DNA from 3 places in the Cytobacillus sp. FSL H8-0458 genome. Region 2 is predicted to be linked to each of the others. Evidence: riboswitches for the same ligand, from Rfam matches in the RefSeq annotation. Region 2 holds a riboswitch; each other region holds the start of a gene.
The links. Region 2 has a riboswitch for glycine ahead of purU (formyltetrahydrofolate deformylase). Riboswitches for the same ligand answer to the same signal wherever they lie in the genome.
Positions count from the first base shown of each region.

Region 1: it holds a riboswitch for glycine, as region 2 does, so the genes downstream of both, NYE23_RS17905 (trimeric intracellular cation channel family protein) here and purU (formyltetrahydrofolate deformylase) in region 2, are expected to answer to the same signal.
Region 3: it holds a riboswitch for glycine, as region 2 does, so the genes downstream of both, gcvT (glycine cleavage system aminomethyltransferase GcvT) here and purU (formyltetrahydrofolate deformylase) in region 2, are expected to answer to the same signal.

Region 1 is NZ_JBBOBR010000001.1:3,608,383-3,614,211, reverse strand. It holds gene NYE23_RS17915 (YkvI family membrane protein) at 1-624, shown strand, start outside; gene NYE23_RS17910 (amidohydrolase) at 856-2,061, shown strand; gene NYE23_RS17905 (trimeric intracellular cation channel family protein) at 2,096-2,698, opposite strand; glycine riboswitch at 2,802-2,895, opposite strand; gene blaI (penicillinase repressor BlaI) at 3,147-3,533, opposite strand; gene NYE23_RS17895 (BlaR1 family beta-lactam sensor/signal transducer) at 3,567-5,348, opposite strand; gene bla (class A beta-lactamase) at 5,642-5,829, shown strand, end outside.
Region 2 is NZ_JBBOBR010000001.1:3,765,605-3,771,433, reverse strand. It holds gene NYE23_RS18910 (glycosyltransferase) at 169-801, shown strand; gene NYE23_RS18905 (MFS transporter) at 942-2,129, shown strand; glycine riboswitch at 2,296-2,396, shown strand; gene purU (formyltetrahydrofolate deformylase) at 2,535-3,401, shown strand; gene NYE23_RS18895 (FbpB family small basic protein) at 3,471-3,596, shown strand; gene NYE23_RS18890 (hypothetical protein) at 3,827-4,144, opposite strand; gene NYE23_RS18885 (alkaline phosphatase D family protein) at 4,458-5,829, shown strand, end outside.
Region 3 is NZ_JBBOBR010000001.1:424,637-430,465, forward strand. It holds gene NYE23_RS02080 (YqhG family protein) at 1-302, opposite strand, end outside; gene NYE23_RS02085 (DEAD/DEAH box helicase) at 280-1,968, opposite strand; glycine riboswitch at 2,149-2,237, shown strand; gene gcvT (glycine cleavage system aminomethyltransferase GcvT) at 2,397-3,500, shown strand; gene gcvPA (aminomethyl-transferring glycine dehydrogenase subunit GcvPA) at 3,517-4,863, shown strand; gene gcvPB (aminomethyl-transferring glycine dehydrogenase subunit GcvPB) at 4,856-5,829, shown strand, end outside.

The DNA.
Region 1 (5,829 bases), 160 kb from region 2:
ATAAATGCTGATGGGTCATTCCACGCTTTGAATGGTGTGGCCAAGCAGACTCCGACAACTCTGCCAAACTGGTTTATTTCTGCTATCAATTATGTGTCCTTTAACACGGCAGTAGGTGCTTCAATGGCAATCGTGATGGGGGGAGCTGAAAATAAACGTAAAACGGCCGCGTTAGGTGGATTAGTTGGAGGTTTTGGGCTCGGTGTTCTTATTCTGCTTAGCCATCTGGCTATTTTCTCTAAGATTGAAAGTGTTGGCAGTATGGATATGCCAATGCTAGCAATTGTTAATGATATTTCACCTGCATTGGGCACGATCATGTCGGTTGTTCTCTTTGCAATGATCTTCAATACAGCTATAAGCATGTTTTTCTCTTTTGTGGCCCGGTTTTCCAAGGTTGATACCACACATTTTAAAAGGTTATTCGCAGGAACCATGATTGTAGCATTTGCAGCAAGCTTCATAGGTTTTACTGATCTTGTCAGCTACTTCTACCCGCTGATAGGTTATCTTGGATTGGTCCTGATTGCTGTATTATTTTACGCTCCACTTAGAATGAAAAGGGTTAAAGAAGAAGGAGACGGAGATGGTGAAGAATATCCTAAAAAAATTGTGAACAGCTAGATGTCAATAAATCAGAGAATAATGGAGAAGGAGAGCGATGGATGTGCACTGTGCTCTCCTTCTTTTAATTTGATTGTTAAAGACATTGGTGCACGATCTGAATTCCTGGCAGCCTTCTTGTTCCGGCAGTTTTAGTATGTCAGCTGTATAGGAATGATATAAATAGTGTCTCTGAATTTGTGTGTTTAGTCGGGTTCTTTAGAGGTCAAAGTAGGATAGGAGCTGATATTCATGATTGATCAATTAATGAAAATGCTGGAAGAACGAGAAGAAGAGATGATTGGAATACGCCGTTATTTACACCAGAATCCTGAGCTTTCATTTAAAGAGGAAAAAACGGCAGCCTATATCGCTGATTTTTACAGAGGGAAAGATGTTGATCTGATAACAAATGCAGGGAATGGATATGGCATTGTTGTCACTATTGAGGGTGGAAAGCCGGGAAAAACCGTGGCACTTCGTGCTGATTTTGATGCGCTTCCTATTAAAGAAGAGCTGGATGTTCCGTTTAAATCAAAAAAGGAAGGTATCATGCATGCTTGCGGCCATGATGCACATACAGCATACCTTATGGTTTTGGCTGACTGTTTGATCCAATTAAAAGATAAGATCCATGGCACCATCAAAATAATCCATCAGCATGCCGAAGAAGAGCCTCCGGGCGGAGCAAAAAGCATCGTTGAAGAAGGATTTCTCGATGATGTCCATGCCATTTTTGGCATACATGTTTTGCCAATCGCCCCTGCTGGAACTGTTGGCTATCACAGCGGATATTCCTTTAATGGCCGCGCCTATTTTAAACTTAGAGTGCAAGCAAGCGGCGGACACGGTTCTTCTCCGCATAAGGCCAACGATGCTATTGTTGCAGGCGCCTATTTTGTAACAGCTATCCAAACAGTTGTAAGCCGCAGAGTGGATCCATTTCATGCTGGTGTAGTGACAATTGGTTCATTTGACGGTAAAGGGAGTTTTAATGTGATCAAGGATCATATCGAAATTGAGGGGGATGTACGCTATTCAAATGATGAAACAAAGGATGTGATGAATAGAGAAATTCACCGCATTGTCAACGGTCTTGAGGAGTTATTTGGTGTAAGCTGTGAGCTGACATATGAACCCGACTATCCGCCGCTGTATAATGATCCTGAATTGACGAGGTTTGTTGCAGGTACGCTGGCATCAGCCGGGGATAAAGACATTATGGAGGTAAAAGAATTTCCTAAAATGGCACCATCGGACGATTTTTCGTATTATTTGGAGAAGGTCCCTGGCTGTTATTTTTATATTGGGTGCACGCCAAAGGGGACAGAAGAACCTTATTTCAATCATCACCCTAAATTTGATATAGATGAAGGTTCGTTGCTTGTTGCCGCAAAATCAGTGGGATATGTTGTTTGCAATTATTTCAAGTTTAACGAAACGAAAAGCTCACGCTGATGTGAGCTTTTTATGTTTGAAGTAATTCTGCTTCTTATTGTTTTTGAATCGATTTAATAGGCAATCTCCAGCTGTAATGATGCGAAATTCCTCGCAGCATTAAAGTAACAGTAAAAAGGATATAGAAATGATAAGACTTGGATAACCAATCAAGGCCTATGATAAACCCGGCAAAGATGGCCCATAAAAGATATACTTCATCACGTAAAACAATGGGCTTTCGCTGAGCCAGCACATCGCGGATCATTCCTCCGCCGGCACCGGTTATGGCAGCTGAAAACATAACAGCAAATAAGGGTAAATCAATTGATTGTGCATATATAGCTCCCTGAACAGCAAACGCTGATAAGCCAATTGAATCAAAGATGCTCCATTTCGTCAAAAGCTGAACTATGCTGCCTGGCAATAGGATAACGATGCTGATGGTAATAAGGGCAACGATAAAAAGAGTCGTTTGCTGCCATAATTCTATGATCGGAATACCGGTAAGAAGATTTCTGATAGCCCCGCCGCCAAATGCGGTAATCAATCCCAAAACATAGGCGCCCATAATGTCGTATTTTACTTCCAGTGCAACCACTGCCCCGCTCATTGCAAATGCAATGGTTCCAATCACGTTCAATACATCCCAAACCATACAATCCCCCCTAATCAAGTATTCTGTCCTTGTACCTGAGAGGTTTACCTAAACTATATTAAAAGGCCTGCCCCGTGGGTGCGTGATACCCTCTCCAGAGAAGCGTCCCGCAGCAGTCTTCTTACCTGAGAGATTCATCTTTTCTATAGATTTGCCCCTTCGGTGACGTACGATACGTTCTCTCCTGCAGCGGTCATTCGAAAGTAGTTGTTTTTATAATTATAAAGTATAGAGCGCTTGGACAGTCAATTAAGGTGTCTAAGTGGAAGTTGGAAAAGGGAGAACTTAACATAAACCCCTGGCGCATAGCTTCCATAATTCTGCTTGTATGGATTGGTGCCGCTATTGTATTAACGCGGAAATGAAGCAGGGGCAGTCACTGCTTTTAGGTGCGTCAAAGAAGCAAATGCTAAAAATCCCCCCAATTGTAAAGGATCACGCATGCAGGTTATCTATCCTTCTTTTTTTTCTTTGCCAAAATCGTCCGGAGTTCGTTAATTTCCTCATCAGACAGGGAGTCTTCCTGGATGAATTGGACTAGCATGGATTTCACCGTTCCGCCATAGATCCGTTTGATAAAGGATTGAGCTTCTGCCCGCTGGCATTCATCCTGTGAATATAACGGGAAAAAGGTATAGATTCTCTGATTTTTATTTACGCCAACTACATTCTTCTGGACAAGCCTGTCCAGAAGAGTTCGGATTGTTTTGGGTTTCCAGTCTGTGCGCTTTTGCAGGGATAGAATGACTTCATTAGCCGTTTTGGGTGATCCGTGCCACAGAACTGTCATGACTTCCCACTCGGATTCTGAAATGCTGGGAATCCTGTCAGTCACATTACCGCCCTCCTTCTTTATGAAATGAATGAATTAATATATGTCTTTTTGTTTCAAAATGGATAATGTAATTTCAGCTGCCCTACTTCCATTAGAGTTAGCTTCATTCTGTATATTTGTTGCAAAAAAGTATGTGTCCTGCCCTGATTCCACATACCCGATGAACCATCCATTGATGTTTTTTCCATTTACAGTGCCTGTACCTGTTTTACCAGAAAGGAGGGCTCCCTCTTTTCTTTCTAGTTTAATGGAATCTTTCACCGTTTGGATATTCTTTTCTTTAAATCCAAATTGATTTGCATAAAACCTTTTAAGCAGCTGAACTTGTTCCACTGGAGAAATTTTAAGGGAAGATTCCAGCCAATATTCATCTATTCCACCAGATAGATCGCGATTCCCATACCTGATTCGGTCTAAAAAAGTTTGAATCGTACCGGGCTGCACCTGCTGGTCTAACATCTGAAAATACCATGTAACGGAATTTTTCATGGCCGAAGTTAAATCCTGATCCGCATTCCAGGACTCTATAGGATACTTAAGTCCGTTCCATTTGGCAGACGAATTTTCAACCGTTATGGTGCCTGACTCTAAACCAAGCAGAGCACTGTAAATCTTATAAGTGGAATTTGGCGAAATCCTGAATGTGCTTTGATTTTTATTATGAATATGATAGCGGTCTGCCTCTTTATCATACAACACAAAGCTTCCATCATATCCTTCAAAATAATCACCTAAATCCTCATATATAATGTTTTCATCCTTAAATTTATAGCTGCTGTCTTCATGAGCGAGTACAGAGATAAATGGAGCCTGAAATGCAATAAATATCCCCGCAAAAATGAGTATAGCCGCACTTTTCCATCTCAGCAGTTTTGATTCCGACTTAAAACTGGCAATTTTTTCGATTCTCGTTTTGATCTGTTTCTTTGACCCGTTTAAATGGTTTGCCAAATCGACTGTCACTGCCCTTGAGGATTTATGGGCAAAATGAATAATGCTGTTTCCATACTCCATATAAGCCTGCTCATCCAGAGAACTTAAAACTGCAGCATCACAGGCGATTTCACGATCAAGCCTCATTCTCCTAAAAGCAATCCAAACTAGAGGATTAAACCAATATAAAATTTGAAGAATCACCATTAAATAATTTACTGCTATATCTTTATTTTTATAGTGGGTAAGTTCATGTAAAAAGATATATTCTATATCCTTTTCAGAAAGCCACTGGTCAAAATGGAGGGGAAGCACCACATAAGTCTTAAAAAGTCCAAACGTCATTGGGGTTTTAACGAGTGATGACTCTCCAACAATAATACCTCCAGAAATCCCCAGTTTGTGTTTGCAGTGTTCGAATAATGATAAAATCCCGTTATTTTTCAGGCTGTTTGTGTGTTTCTTTATTTTATTGATCTTAAGCTTTGCGATCAGCGTAAATACAGTTAAAATAGCCACTCCGGAAATCCAAATATAGAATAAAGCATTATTTAATAATGTTAAATCATAGCGTTCTACCGAAACGGTTATGTCCTCCATCCAATTATTTTGCCTTAAAGGAATCTCTGGAGATGGCGCAGTTTGGGATTGAAGGCTGCTCTTGCTATTCCAAAAGGATAATGAATCCGCAAACGGCATGAATTGTAATGGAATAAGAGGCAGTGGCAGAGCAAGCAATAATAGAAACCAAAGATTATAGTGAGCTTGTGCTGTTAAATGTTTCTTAAAAAGTTTTTTTAACAGAAGAATGCCTCCGATTGTAAAAGAAGACACCAGCAGACATTCCAAAAAAACAGATAAGAACTGTGAGCTTGTTATCATTCGCAGACCTTCCTCGCATTATTTGACATCTAGTTTTAATCCCTTAGACAAAATGAATACCAACCATTCTAGCATCCAATTTTTACTTTATCAAATTAAGGGGAGCTTGTGAAACATCATAATATCAAGGGTTTCATAGCGGTTGACAACTACGGACTACAAATGTAATATTATATTACATTTGTAGTCCGTTTGGGGGTGTTTAAAAGGAAAGCTGAAATATAAGTTCAAATTTTTTGTGGAAAGAGGTAGTAAATATGAGGAAACAATATCATTCTATTTTTAGTAATAATATGTTAATAGCAGTCCGGCTATTCAGTTTGGTTCTGCTCCTTTCCCTGACTGGCTGTGCAAATGGCAATCATCAATCGGATGCCAGTGCAGCGGAAAACTCCAAAAAAACTTTTGTGAATACAAACCAAAAATTCAAACATCTGGAGAAGGAGTTTGACGCGCGGCTTGGCGTGTATGCATATGACAC
Region 2 (5,829 bases):
ATAGTAAAATGATTTATCTGAAAGTAAATATGCTTTATATGCAAATAAATCAAACGTTTGATTGAAAAAGCTTGGGGCATTAGCCTCGAGCTTTATTTTTTGGAATGAAAAGTCTTAGAATAATCAAAATAAGAAGGAGGCTTTTTCAATTAGGAAGGAGAAAAGGATATGAAGAAATTATTGATCATAGGAATAATGCTGTTCATGCCGCTGAATATGCTGGCAGCTCCGGGCAGTGCAGCTGCACAAAAAACGTGTCTCACCCAATCAGAGGTTAAGTTTGAAAACGAATTCCGCAGACTTTGGATCGACCATGTATTATGGACAAGCAACTATATTACAAGTGCCACAACTGCTGGAGCGGAGGATCAGAAGCAGGTATTGGCCCGCCTGCTTAAAAATCAGGAGGAGATAGGGAATTCCATCAAGCCTTATTACGGCGAAGCTGCAGGAGCTAAGCTGACAGAACTGCTTAAAGAGCATATTGTCATTGCAGGTAATATTGTGGAGGCAGCAAAGAGCGGGCAAGGCGCCAAAGTGAATCAGCTGAACAAAGAGTGGCATCGCAATGCTGATGATATCTCGGTATTTCTAAGCGGAGCCAATCCAAATCTGAAAAATGAAGATGTGAAAAAACTGCTTTATAAGCATTTGGAATTAGTAACAGATGATCTGACAGCAAGTCTTGTTAAGGATTGGGAAGCAAGAATCGTGGCAATTGATGATGGAGTAACACATATTATCAGGATGGCTGATGCCATTTCTGATGCGGTTGTGAAGCAATTCCCGGACAAATTTTAAAGGTAAACACAAGAGGCTTCAGCACATGCTGCAGCTTCTCTTTTTTTCCTTTGACAAAGCAGCCTGTCTCATTATAAGCTATTTAGCGTGCCGAAAAAAATAATGTAAATTTTTCACATATAGAAGGAGGGGTATCCGTTTTGTCAGGGGATCAAAAGAAAAAGATGATCATTTTGATGATCAATATGTTTATTGCAATCGGAAGCTTTGGAATTATTATTCCGATTTTGCCGGCTTATTTGGAATCCATTAATCAGGGAGGAACGGCAGCAGGCCTGATGATTGCCATTTTTGCGGGTGCCCAGCTGATTTTTTCTCCCATTGCGGGGAAATGGGCGGACCAGTACGGCCGCAGAAAGATGATTATTTACGGGTTAGCTGGTTTGACATTATCCATGCTTGTCTTTTATGCAGTAGATTCCATTTGGCTGCTTTACTTTTCACGTGTCATTGGAGGCGTTGGAGCTGCCTTGCTGATTCCGGCTATTTTTGCTTACATTGCTGATATTACTACCCTGGAGCAGCGTGCAAAAGGGAATGGCCTTGTATCAGCTGCGATGTCACTCGGAATTGTGGTTGGACCTGGAATTGGCGGGTTTTTGGCAGACTTCGGCCTGAAAATGCCATTTCTGATTTCAGCGCTTGTATCTCTAGTGGCTGTTCTATTCTCCATTGTGCTCCTCGAAGAAAGCAGCACCTTGCAGACCGGACCAGGAGAGATGCCAGAAGAGGAACCAATGGTCAAGAAGCTGGCAATGTCTGTTAAGAAGCCTTATTTTATTCCGCTTGTCATTACATTGGTGATGAGCTTTGGATTAATGGCTTATGAATCAGTTCTGGGGCTTTATCTGGATAATGAATTTGCTGCCACTCCGCAGGAAATAGCGGTTATGGTGACTTCGACGGGGATCATTAGTGTTATTGTACAGTTGTTTGTCGTCGATCGGGTGGTTAGGAGATTTGGAGAAGGAAAGGTATTGAATATCTTTTTGGCTGTTGCAGCGTCAGGATTCCTTGTCTCACTGTTTGCAGGCAGCTATGCACTTTTCTTCGTTATTTCGCTGATCATTTTCCTTGCAACTTCCATTCTTCGCCCGGTTTTAACCACGCTAATCTCAAAAATGGCCGGTAATGAACAGGGATTTGCGATGGGAATGAACAATGCTTATATGAGTATTGGAAACGTTCTGGGGCCAACGATAGCCGGTGTACTTTATGATGTACGGATAACCTATCCGTTTGTTCTCGGTCTGGCATTATTGATTGTTACGTTATTTATCACGGCTGCATGGCAAAAAAGGGAGCCTAAACCGAAGGCTTCTGTGTAGAAAAAGGCTTGGAGACTTTGTCTTCGAGCTTTTTTACTTTTCTTTTTCCAAAGTAAATCAGCTTTAAAGCCAGACGGAAATTGTGGCAATTTTGTGAAAGAAACCTAGTTCGATTGACATAATTTAAAAAATATATTATTCTGAAAATAACAAAAATATTGAGCGAATGACGGCTGCGGGAGAGAGCATACAGTAGCCACCGAAGGAGCAAGCTTCAAAAATACCCTTGAAGCCAATCTCTCAGGTAGACAGAACCTCAGTCGGACGCATCTCTGGAGAGCGCGCATGGACTTTGCGACACCAAAGGGGTCAAACTCTCAGGTAAAAGGACAGAGAAGGGGGATAAACAAGCCGCCTTTTTTCTGTCCTTTTTTTATGGATGGCAAGGCAGTTGGAGGAATCTAGATGAATACAAATGTTAACGCAAACCGGGCGACATTACTGATATCCTGTCCAGAGAGGCCAGGCATCATCTCCACAGTCTCTAACTTTCTGCTGGAGCATAACGCGAACATTGTGCATTTTGACCAGCACACAACAGATCCGCTGGCAGGCATCTTCTTCATGCGGATTGAATTCGATATGAATCATTTTGATGAGTCCTTTCCAAAACTGAAAGAGGATCTGCCTGAAATGGCCAGGGAATACTCTATGGAGTGGAAGCTGAGCGGCAAAGGCGAGCGCAAGCGGATGGCCATATTTGTTTCTAAAATGGATCACTGTCTGCTCGAGCTGCTGTGGCGCTGGAAATCGAAGGAGCTTGAAGTGGATATTCCCCTGGTGATCAGCAATCATCCCGACATGAGGGAAGTGGTGGAGGGTTTCGGAATACCCTATCATCATGTTCCGATTACGCCGGACAATAAAGCGGAAGCCGAGCAAAAGGCGGTTGAGCTGCTGGAAGGAAAAGCGGATTTCATTGTGCTGGCGAGATATATGCAGATTCTTTCGCCAAGCTTTATTTCCAAATATCCAAACAGGATCATCAATATCCATCACAGCTTTCTGCCGGCCTTCGTGGGAGCCAATCCTTATGCACGGGCGTTTAACCGCGGAGTCAAGCTGATTGGGGCAACCGCCCATTATGTAACAAATGATTTGGATGAAGGCCCGATCATTGAGCAGGATGTCCAGCGGGTTAACCACAGGCACACTGCACAGGATCTCAAAATTGCCGGCAGGCATGTGGAGAGGCAGGTCCTCGCACAGGCAGTCGCCTGGCATGTGGAAGACAAAGTCATAGTGCATGGCAATAAGACGATTGTTTTTTAAGAGGCACTGTCAAAAAAAAAGATCTTGCATCAAGAAGATTACCAACATCATGAAAGAAGGTGAGCAGAAATGAAAAAGAAAAAATTATCAATGCCTGAAATGATTAAGGCTAATAGAGAAGAACTTTTAAGAGATCGCCGTGAGCTTGAGAAGATCGAAAAAAAAATAGACGATAAATATGCAAAAGCACAGTAAGAAAGTACACCGGCCTGGGGATAAAGCAGGCCGGTTTTTTAATGAATTAAAAACGCCCAGGGAATCCCTGGGCGCCAACTTCTTATTTTTGTCTAAAGAAATCTGTGAAAGCATGATACATTTCCATCCCCTGATAAAAGAACAGGCTGGAAGCTGTTAATGAAAATAACCCAATCATTAAAAATCTAATCCACATTATGTCTTCCTCCTTTAATTGTTTTGTTGGACAATTAAGGAGCTTGAATGACATAATTCGCCTCGTAGAAAATTGGAGTATAAAAAATCTTTTTCCTGCGGGCGATGTGCAGGGCTCTATATACAAAAAGGATAACTGCCAGAATTGTAATGGATAAAGAGATGATATCGAACGTGAAGATATGCTTTTTGGGATCATCTTTTAATAGGAAGCTCTCGGTAAAGTCAGAAACTGTTACCGCTTTGCTTTGGTCCATCGGAATGTCATTATAATGGACACCAGGATATTGGGTAATGAGAAAGGATAAAAACACAGACAGCAGTAAAAGTGGCATTACCTGACGTTTCCCCATTCCCTCACCCCTTTTCAAGATTATAACTATCATCATAACCACTATTTATAGATTAGTAAACTAAAAGATTTTGACAGGATTCGTTAATATTCTATGTATATATTGTAAAAAAAGTTGGGACAAATGATACAGGGGTACAAAGGCATTTTGGCTGCAAGTCTAGATTATAGGCTGAAAGAAACCCAAATCCTTACAAAAGTCCTGATAAAATAGGCAGAGGTATTGTCATTCTCCTTTACACATCTTCATATTGCTTTAAAAAATGCCTCTTATAATTAACTGTGAATCCAGATTGAATTAAGAGGTGAAGAAAATGAACAATGAGAGGTCGATTGATGATTTAATCAGGAAGTTTAATGAAGAGAACTTGAAGAGGGACATTGACCGCCGGAGCTTTTTATCTGGTGCAGGGAAAATTGCCGGTTTTTCGCTTGCCCTGGCTATGGCGCAATCATTAGGGATGGGCAATCTAAAGGTTGATGCTGCTCCTAAGTTCAGCAAATACCCTTTTACGCTCGGGGTCGCATCAGGAGATCCTCTTTCGGACAGTGTGGTTTTATGGACAAGGTTAGCGCCCGATCCGCTTAATGGAGGCGGGATGCCAAAACATGCTGTACCAGTCAAATGGGAACTTGCTGCAGATGAACACTTCCGAAAAGTTGTTAAACACGGGACTGAAATTGCGGTGCCGGAATTGGCGCATTCTGTGCATGTGGAGGCAGAAGGCTTAATGCCGAACACTGTCTATTATTATCGTTTTAAAAGCGGCAATGAACTAAGCCCAATTGGCAAAACAAAGACACTTCCGCCTGCGGGTGCTAAAGTATCAGGGCTATCATTTGCATTTGCTTCATGTCAGCAGTATGAACATGGGTTTTTTACAGCCTATCAGCATATGGCAAAGGAAAATTTGGATTTTGTCATTCACCTTGGAGACTACATATATGAATATGGATCAAATGAATATATTTCACCAACAGGAAATGTCCGCCATCATAGCGGACCGGAAATTATCTCTCTAGAAGATTATCGGAATCGCCATGCTCAGTACAAATCTGATCAGCATCTGAGAGAAGCTCATGCTGCTTTCCCTTGGGTGGTCACTTGGGATGACCACGAGGTGGAAAATAACTATGCAGGAGGGGTTCCGGAAAAAGGCCAGTCAGCTGAAGCATTTATTAAACGCAGGGCAGCAGCTTATCAGGCATATTATGAGCACATGCCGCTCCGGTTATCTTCCATGCCAAATGGTGATGGTATGCAGTTGTATAGGGAGTTCAGCTACGGCAGCCTGGCGTCATTCCTTGTGCTTGATTCGCGGCAATATCGGGATGACCAGGCAAATGGCGATGGCAGCAAGCCGCATACGCCGGAGTCGCTTGATCCAGCCCGGACTCTCCTTGGCAAGGAACAGGAACAATGGGTTGAAAGCAATCTAGCCAGCTCCCAAGCGCATTGGAATGTCCTTGCACAGCAGGTGTTCTTTGCCCAGAGAAATTTCGGGACAATTGCTTCGCCGAAGTTCAGCATGGATGCATGGGATGGTTACCCTGCTGCCCGGCAGCGTTTGGCTGATTTTGCTGTTTCAAACAATATCGGAAACCTAATTGTTCTGACTGGGGATGTTCATGCAAGCTGGGCTTCCAATATTCTAACAGACTATAATGATCCAAATGCAAAGCTGA
Region 3 (5,829 bases), 3.3 Mb from region 2:
TAGCCTGCCAGGTTCCTGGCTGAATCAAAGATCTGATGAAGCCTCGGGGAGCCGAAATGAATGACTTCCCCCTTAATATGCGGGGGGGCCAGCTGTTGGTTTGTAACAAGCGTCAGCTGCATCGGGTTTGGAATTCCGCCTGTTTTTTCGAGATAATGCCAATAAAAGGGACGATTCATTAATTCTTTATCCAAATCAATCGTCAGCTGTACGGTCATATACCCCGGACCTTTATCAGTTATTTCACACCCATTTGCGTGAAAATACCTTTCAAGAAATTTATGAATTTCCTGTTGCTGCATTCAGTTCACCTTCTTTCAGATCCTCCGCGAATTGAATCATGCTCGTCAAGTTCTCCATTTTAATTCTCATTTCACCTTCTGAAGCCGATCTTCCGAAAATATCAACAAGGTGATCGTCAATACTGCCAAATTCAAGCTTTGTTAAAATATCGTCCAAATCACCGATGACTTTTTCGAAGAGATGTATTTTCTCATATAAAAGCTTCATGATGTGTTCTTCGACTGTTTCTTTAGTGGCAAAATTATAAATCATGACATCCTTTTCCTGGCCGAGACGATGGATGCGCCCAATCCTTTGTTCGAGCCGCATTGGATTCCAGGGGAGATCAAAATTAATGATATGATTGCAGAACTGCAGGTTTATTCCTTCTCCTCCCGCTTCTGTTGCGATCAGGACTTGAGCATTCTTTTGGAAAAGCTCCCTCATCCAGTCCTTTTTGCCTCTTTTAAATCCTCCCCTGAACGGAACCGAAGTAATCCCATATTGCTTTAAAAACCACTGCAGGTACATTTGCGTTGCCCTGTATTCAGTAAAGATTATGACCTTGTCATTTATTTTCTGTATCAATTCCAGTGCTTTTTGAGCTTTGGAGTTTTGCTGGACAGCTTCTACTTTTTTAATAAGGTATTGTATTTGCTCCTGAAAAGCTATTGAAGGCTGCTCCTGTCTTTTCAGCATATTCTGAAGCGTAAAATAGACAGCTTCTCTGCTTGAGCAGGCCTCTCTTTGCAGCGTCATCACTGAAAACTGGCTGGAACTGACCCAATTTTCTTCATTCCGCAGCTCTGTTACTGCTTCATAAAGTTCACGCTCGGCCTGCGAAAAATCAATCGGTATGGTTTCCACATGTCTTTTGGTCCATTCAATCCCGGTATCTGCCCTGCGGTTGCGGATCATGACTTTGTTTACGAGTTCCTTTAGATGTGCATCATCGTTCAAAGATCTTGAGTCCCTTTTATAATTCTCATAAAAAGCTGATTCATTGCCAAGATGTCCGGGTTTAAGCAGGGATACGAGATTGAAAATCTCACTGATTCGATTCTGAATGGGTGTTGCTGTTAATAGGAGGCAAAACTTCTTTTTAAGGTTTTGTACAAATTCATAGTTTTTCGTTTTATTATTTTTTAGCTTGTGAGCTTCGTCTATAATGATCAGGTCATAATCAAGGCTGTAAATAATGTCCCGATGAGGATTGCGTTTGGCTGTATCGATGGATGATACCACAACGTCGCATTGTTCCCATACATAGCTTTTCCGCTGCGCCACAGCCGGAATGAAAAATTTGCTGTTCAGTTCCATGGCCCATTGTGAAACGAGTGAAGCTGGCACGAGTATAAGAACTTTTTTTACGAGTCCTCGGATCATATATTCCTTTAATATCAGTCCAGCTTCAATCGTTTTTCCAAGACCGACTTCATCAGCCAGAATCGCTTTGCCGTTCATGCTTTCGACTACCTGCTTGGCCACTTCCAGCTGATGGGGAAGAGGAGTAAGGTTCGGCAGATGCTTTGGAGCCTGCAAGCCTTCAAAGTCAGGAATAGTTGTATGATTCTCAACCTCAACAGCCAGTTTATAAAGCTCCCAGTTTCCCCATGGGCCGTCGTCATCAATTCTTTTTAAGAATTCATCCTGCCAGGCAGAATCAAAGCCAATTTGCACTGTCATAAAAACAGCTCCTTTTATCTATATAAAGATATTGCCCAAACCTTGCTAAGGTGGTACGATGTTAATAGCTTTGAAAGTTTTGAAAGTTAACACATTACATTTAGTTAACCGAAGTAATGGATGCTAAATTTTTTCTGTTTGGTATAAGTATGACCATCTTGGAAAATTTTATAAATGCGAATGACAACAAGGGGAGAGACTACATTTGTAGCGCCGAAGGAGCAAGCAAAATCTGTGAATCTCTCAGGCAAAAGAACTCTTGTTTGACGCAGCTCTGGAGAGTGCTTTTAAATAAGCCACCCAAGGGGAAAGCCGGTTTCGGTAAACTTTCAGGTGCAAGGACAGAGATCTTCTCATAATTGAGGGGACACTCTGTCCTTTTTTATGTTCCTAAAACAAATTTCAAAAGATTTAAGGGGGACGAGTAAATGTCAAAGTTAAAACGCACGCCTTTATTTGAGGTGTACAAAGATTACGGAGCAAAAACCATCGACTTCGGCGGCTGGGACCTTCCTGTTCAATTTTCAAGCATTAAAGAAGAACATGAAGCAGTCCGTACAAAAGCCGGCCTTTTTGATGTATCCCATATGGGTGAAATCGAAGTGAAGGGGACGGACAGTCTTAAATACCTTCAAAAAATGATGACGAACGATATTTCCAAATTAAAGAACTCAGGTGCTCAATATACAGCCATGTGCTATGAAAATGGCGGAACTGTTGATGATTTACTTGTCTATAAAATTGAGGATGACCACTATTTGCTGGTTGTAAATGCTTCCAATATCGAAAAGGATTTCAACTGGCTGCAGGACCATGCTGAAGGCAATGTGGAATTGAAAAACCTTTCAGAAGATATGGCACAGCTGGCGATTCAGGGGCCGCTTGCAGAAAAAGTGCTCCAAAAGCTTGCTGGCACTAATCTGTCGGATATCGGATTTTTCAAATTCCAGCAGGATGTTGATTTGAATGGCAAGAAAGCGCTTGTATCCAGAACTGGATATACAGGAGAAGATGGATTTGAAGTTTACTGTGATGCCAAGGATGCAGCCGTATTGTGGAATGAAATTCTTGAAGCGGGCAAAGAAGAAGGAGTTCGCCCGTGCGGACTTGGCGCAAGGGATACCCTTCGCTTTGAAGCCAACCTGGCGCTCTATGGTCAGGAGCTCTCACCTGATATCACACCGCTTGAGGCAGGTATCGGCTTTGCTGTCAAGGTAAATAAAGAAGCGGATTTTATCGGAAAAGAAGTGCTTAAGAAGCAAAAAGAAAACGGGGTGCCGCGCAAGCTGGCCGGAATTGAAATGATTGACCGCGGTATTCCGCGCCATGGATATCCTGTGTATAAAGGAGAAGAACTGATCGGGGAAGTGACAACAGGCACTCAATCTCCGACATTGAAAAAGAACATTGGCCTTGTTCTTATCAAGAAAGAACATGCTGAGCCTGGAACTGAATTGGAAGTGGAGATCCGAGGCAAAAGGCTGAAGGCTGAGATTGCAGCAACACCTTTTTACAAAAGAGAAAAGAACTAACCGGGGGGAGAAAATGATGAAACATCGCTATTTACCGATGACAGAGTCTGACCAGAAAGCAATGCTTGAGAAAATCGGCGTCAGATCTGTGGAAGAATTATTCAGTGATATTCCCGAGAGTGTAAGATTTAAGGGCGAATATAAAATCAAGCCGGCAAAATCAGAGACAGCCTTACTGAAAGAGCTTACTAAAATGGCTCAGAAAAATGCTGATCTTCGCACAAATACATCTTTCCTTGGTGCGGGAGTTTATGATCATTACATGCCAGTCATTGTCGATCATGTATTATCCCGTTCAGAGTTTTATACTGCCTATACTCCTTACCAGCCGGAAATTTCCCAGGGGGAGCTGCAGGCAATTTTCGAATTCCAGACCATGATCTGTGAATTAACAGGAATGGATGTTGCCAACTCATCCATGTATGATGGCGGGACAGCTCTTGCTGAAGCAGCCATGCTAAGCGCAGGGAGCACACGACGGAAGAAAATACTAATCTCAAGCGCAGTTCACCCTGAATCTAAGGAAGTAGTCAAAACATACGCAAAGGGCCAGTATATTGAAGTGATTGAGATCCCTCATAAAGACGGCACCACTGACCTTGAAGCCCTAAATGAAATGATTGGCGATGATATCGCAGCTGTGATTGTACAGTACCCTAACTTTTTTGGCAGAGTCGAGCCATTAAAAGAACTTGAGGAAATTATCCATGCCCACAAGTCTATGTTTGTTGTTTCAAGCAACCCGCTTGCTCTTGGCGCGCTTACTCCTCCAGGGAAGTTCGGAGCAGACATCGTAGCAGGAGATGCTCAGGTTTTTGGTATTCCTACTGCTTTTGGAGGCCCTCATTGCGGATATTTTGCCGTAACATCCAAGCTGATGAGAAAAGTGCCGGGACGTCTTGTCGGACAAACGGTAGACGATCAGGGCCGCCGCGGCTTCGTGCTTACCCTTCAGGCGCGTGAACAGCATATACGCCGTGATAAGGCAACGTCCAACATTTGTTCCAATCAGGCTCTCAACGCACTGGCGGCATCTGTAGCGATGACTGCTCTTGGCAAGAAGGGCGTAAAGGAAATGGCTGCTGCCAATATGCAAAAAGCCTATTATGCAAAACAGCAATTTAAGGCTGCCGGCTTTGAAGCTCCATTCGAAGGCCCTTCATTTAATGAATTTGTCATCAAGCTGAATAAGCCTGTTAAAGAAGTAAATCAAAAGCTTCTTGAAAAGGACATTATTGGCGGCTACGATTTGGGCAGAGATTATGCTGACCTGAAAAATCATATGCTTGTTGCTGTAACGGAATTGAGAACGAAGGAAGAAATCGATGCATTCGTTAAAGAAATGGGGGATTACCATGCATAAGGAAGATCAGCCACTCATCTTTGAATTAATCACAGAAGGCCGTATCGGCTACAGCCTGCCTGAAATGGATATTCCGGAAATTGACCTGGGCGAGCTTCTTCCTGAGGGATATCTGCGAGAAGAAGAGCCTGAACTGCCGGAAGTGTCAGAACTTGATATAATGCGCCACTATACTGCACTTTCCAAACGAAATCATGGTGTTGATTCGGGATTTTATCCACTTGGATCCTGCACAATGAAATATAATCCTAAAATCAATGAGAATGTAGCGCGCTTCAACGGTTTTGCCCACTTGCACCCGCTGCAGGATGAAAGCTCTGTTCAAGGTGCACTGGAATTGATGTATGATCTGCAGGAGCACCTGATTGAAATTACAGGAATGGATGAAGTTACACTTCAGCCGGCTGCAGGAGCGCACGGAGAATGGACTGGATTAATGATGATCCGTGCCTATCATGAAGCTAATGGTGATAGCAAACGTACTAAAGTAGTCGTTCCTGACTCTGCCCATGGAACAAATCCGGCATCCGCAACAGTAGCAGGATTTGAAACAGTAACGGTTAAATCGGATGAAAATGGATTGGTGGATTTAGAGGACCTGAGAAGAGTGGTTGGCGAGGATACTGCTGCTCTTATGCTGACTAACCCGAATACTTTAGGTTTGTTTGAAGAAAACATTCTTGAAATGGCTGAGATTGTTCACAGCGCCGGCGGAAAGCTTTACTATGATGGAGCTAACCTGAATGCTGTACTTTCAAAGGCACGACCTGGAGATATGGGATTTGATGTGGTTCACCTTAATCTTCATAAGACCTTTACAGGACCGCATGGCGGCGGCGGACCTGGATCTGGCCCTGTCGGCGTAAAAGCGGATCTAATCCCATACCTTCCGAAGCCTGTTTTGGTTAAGAATGGTGACCAGTATGAATTTGATTATGACCGCCCACAATCAATCGGCCGCGTGAA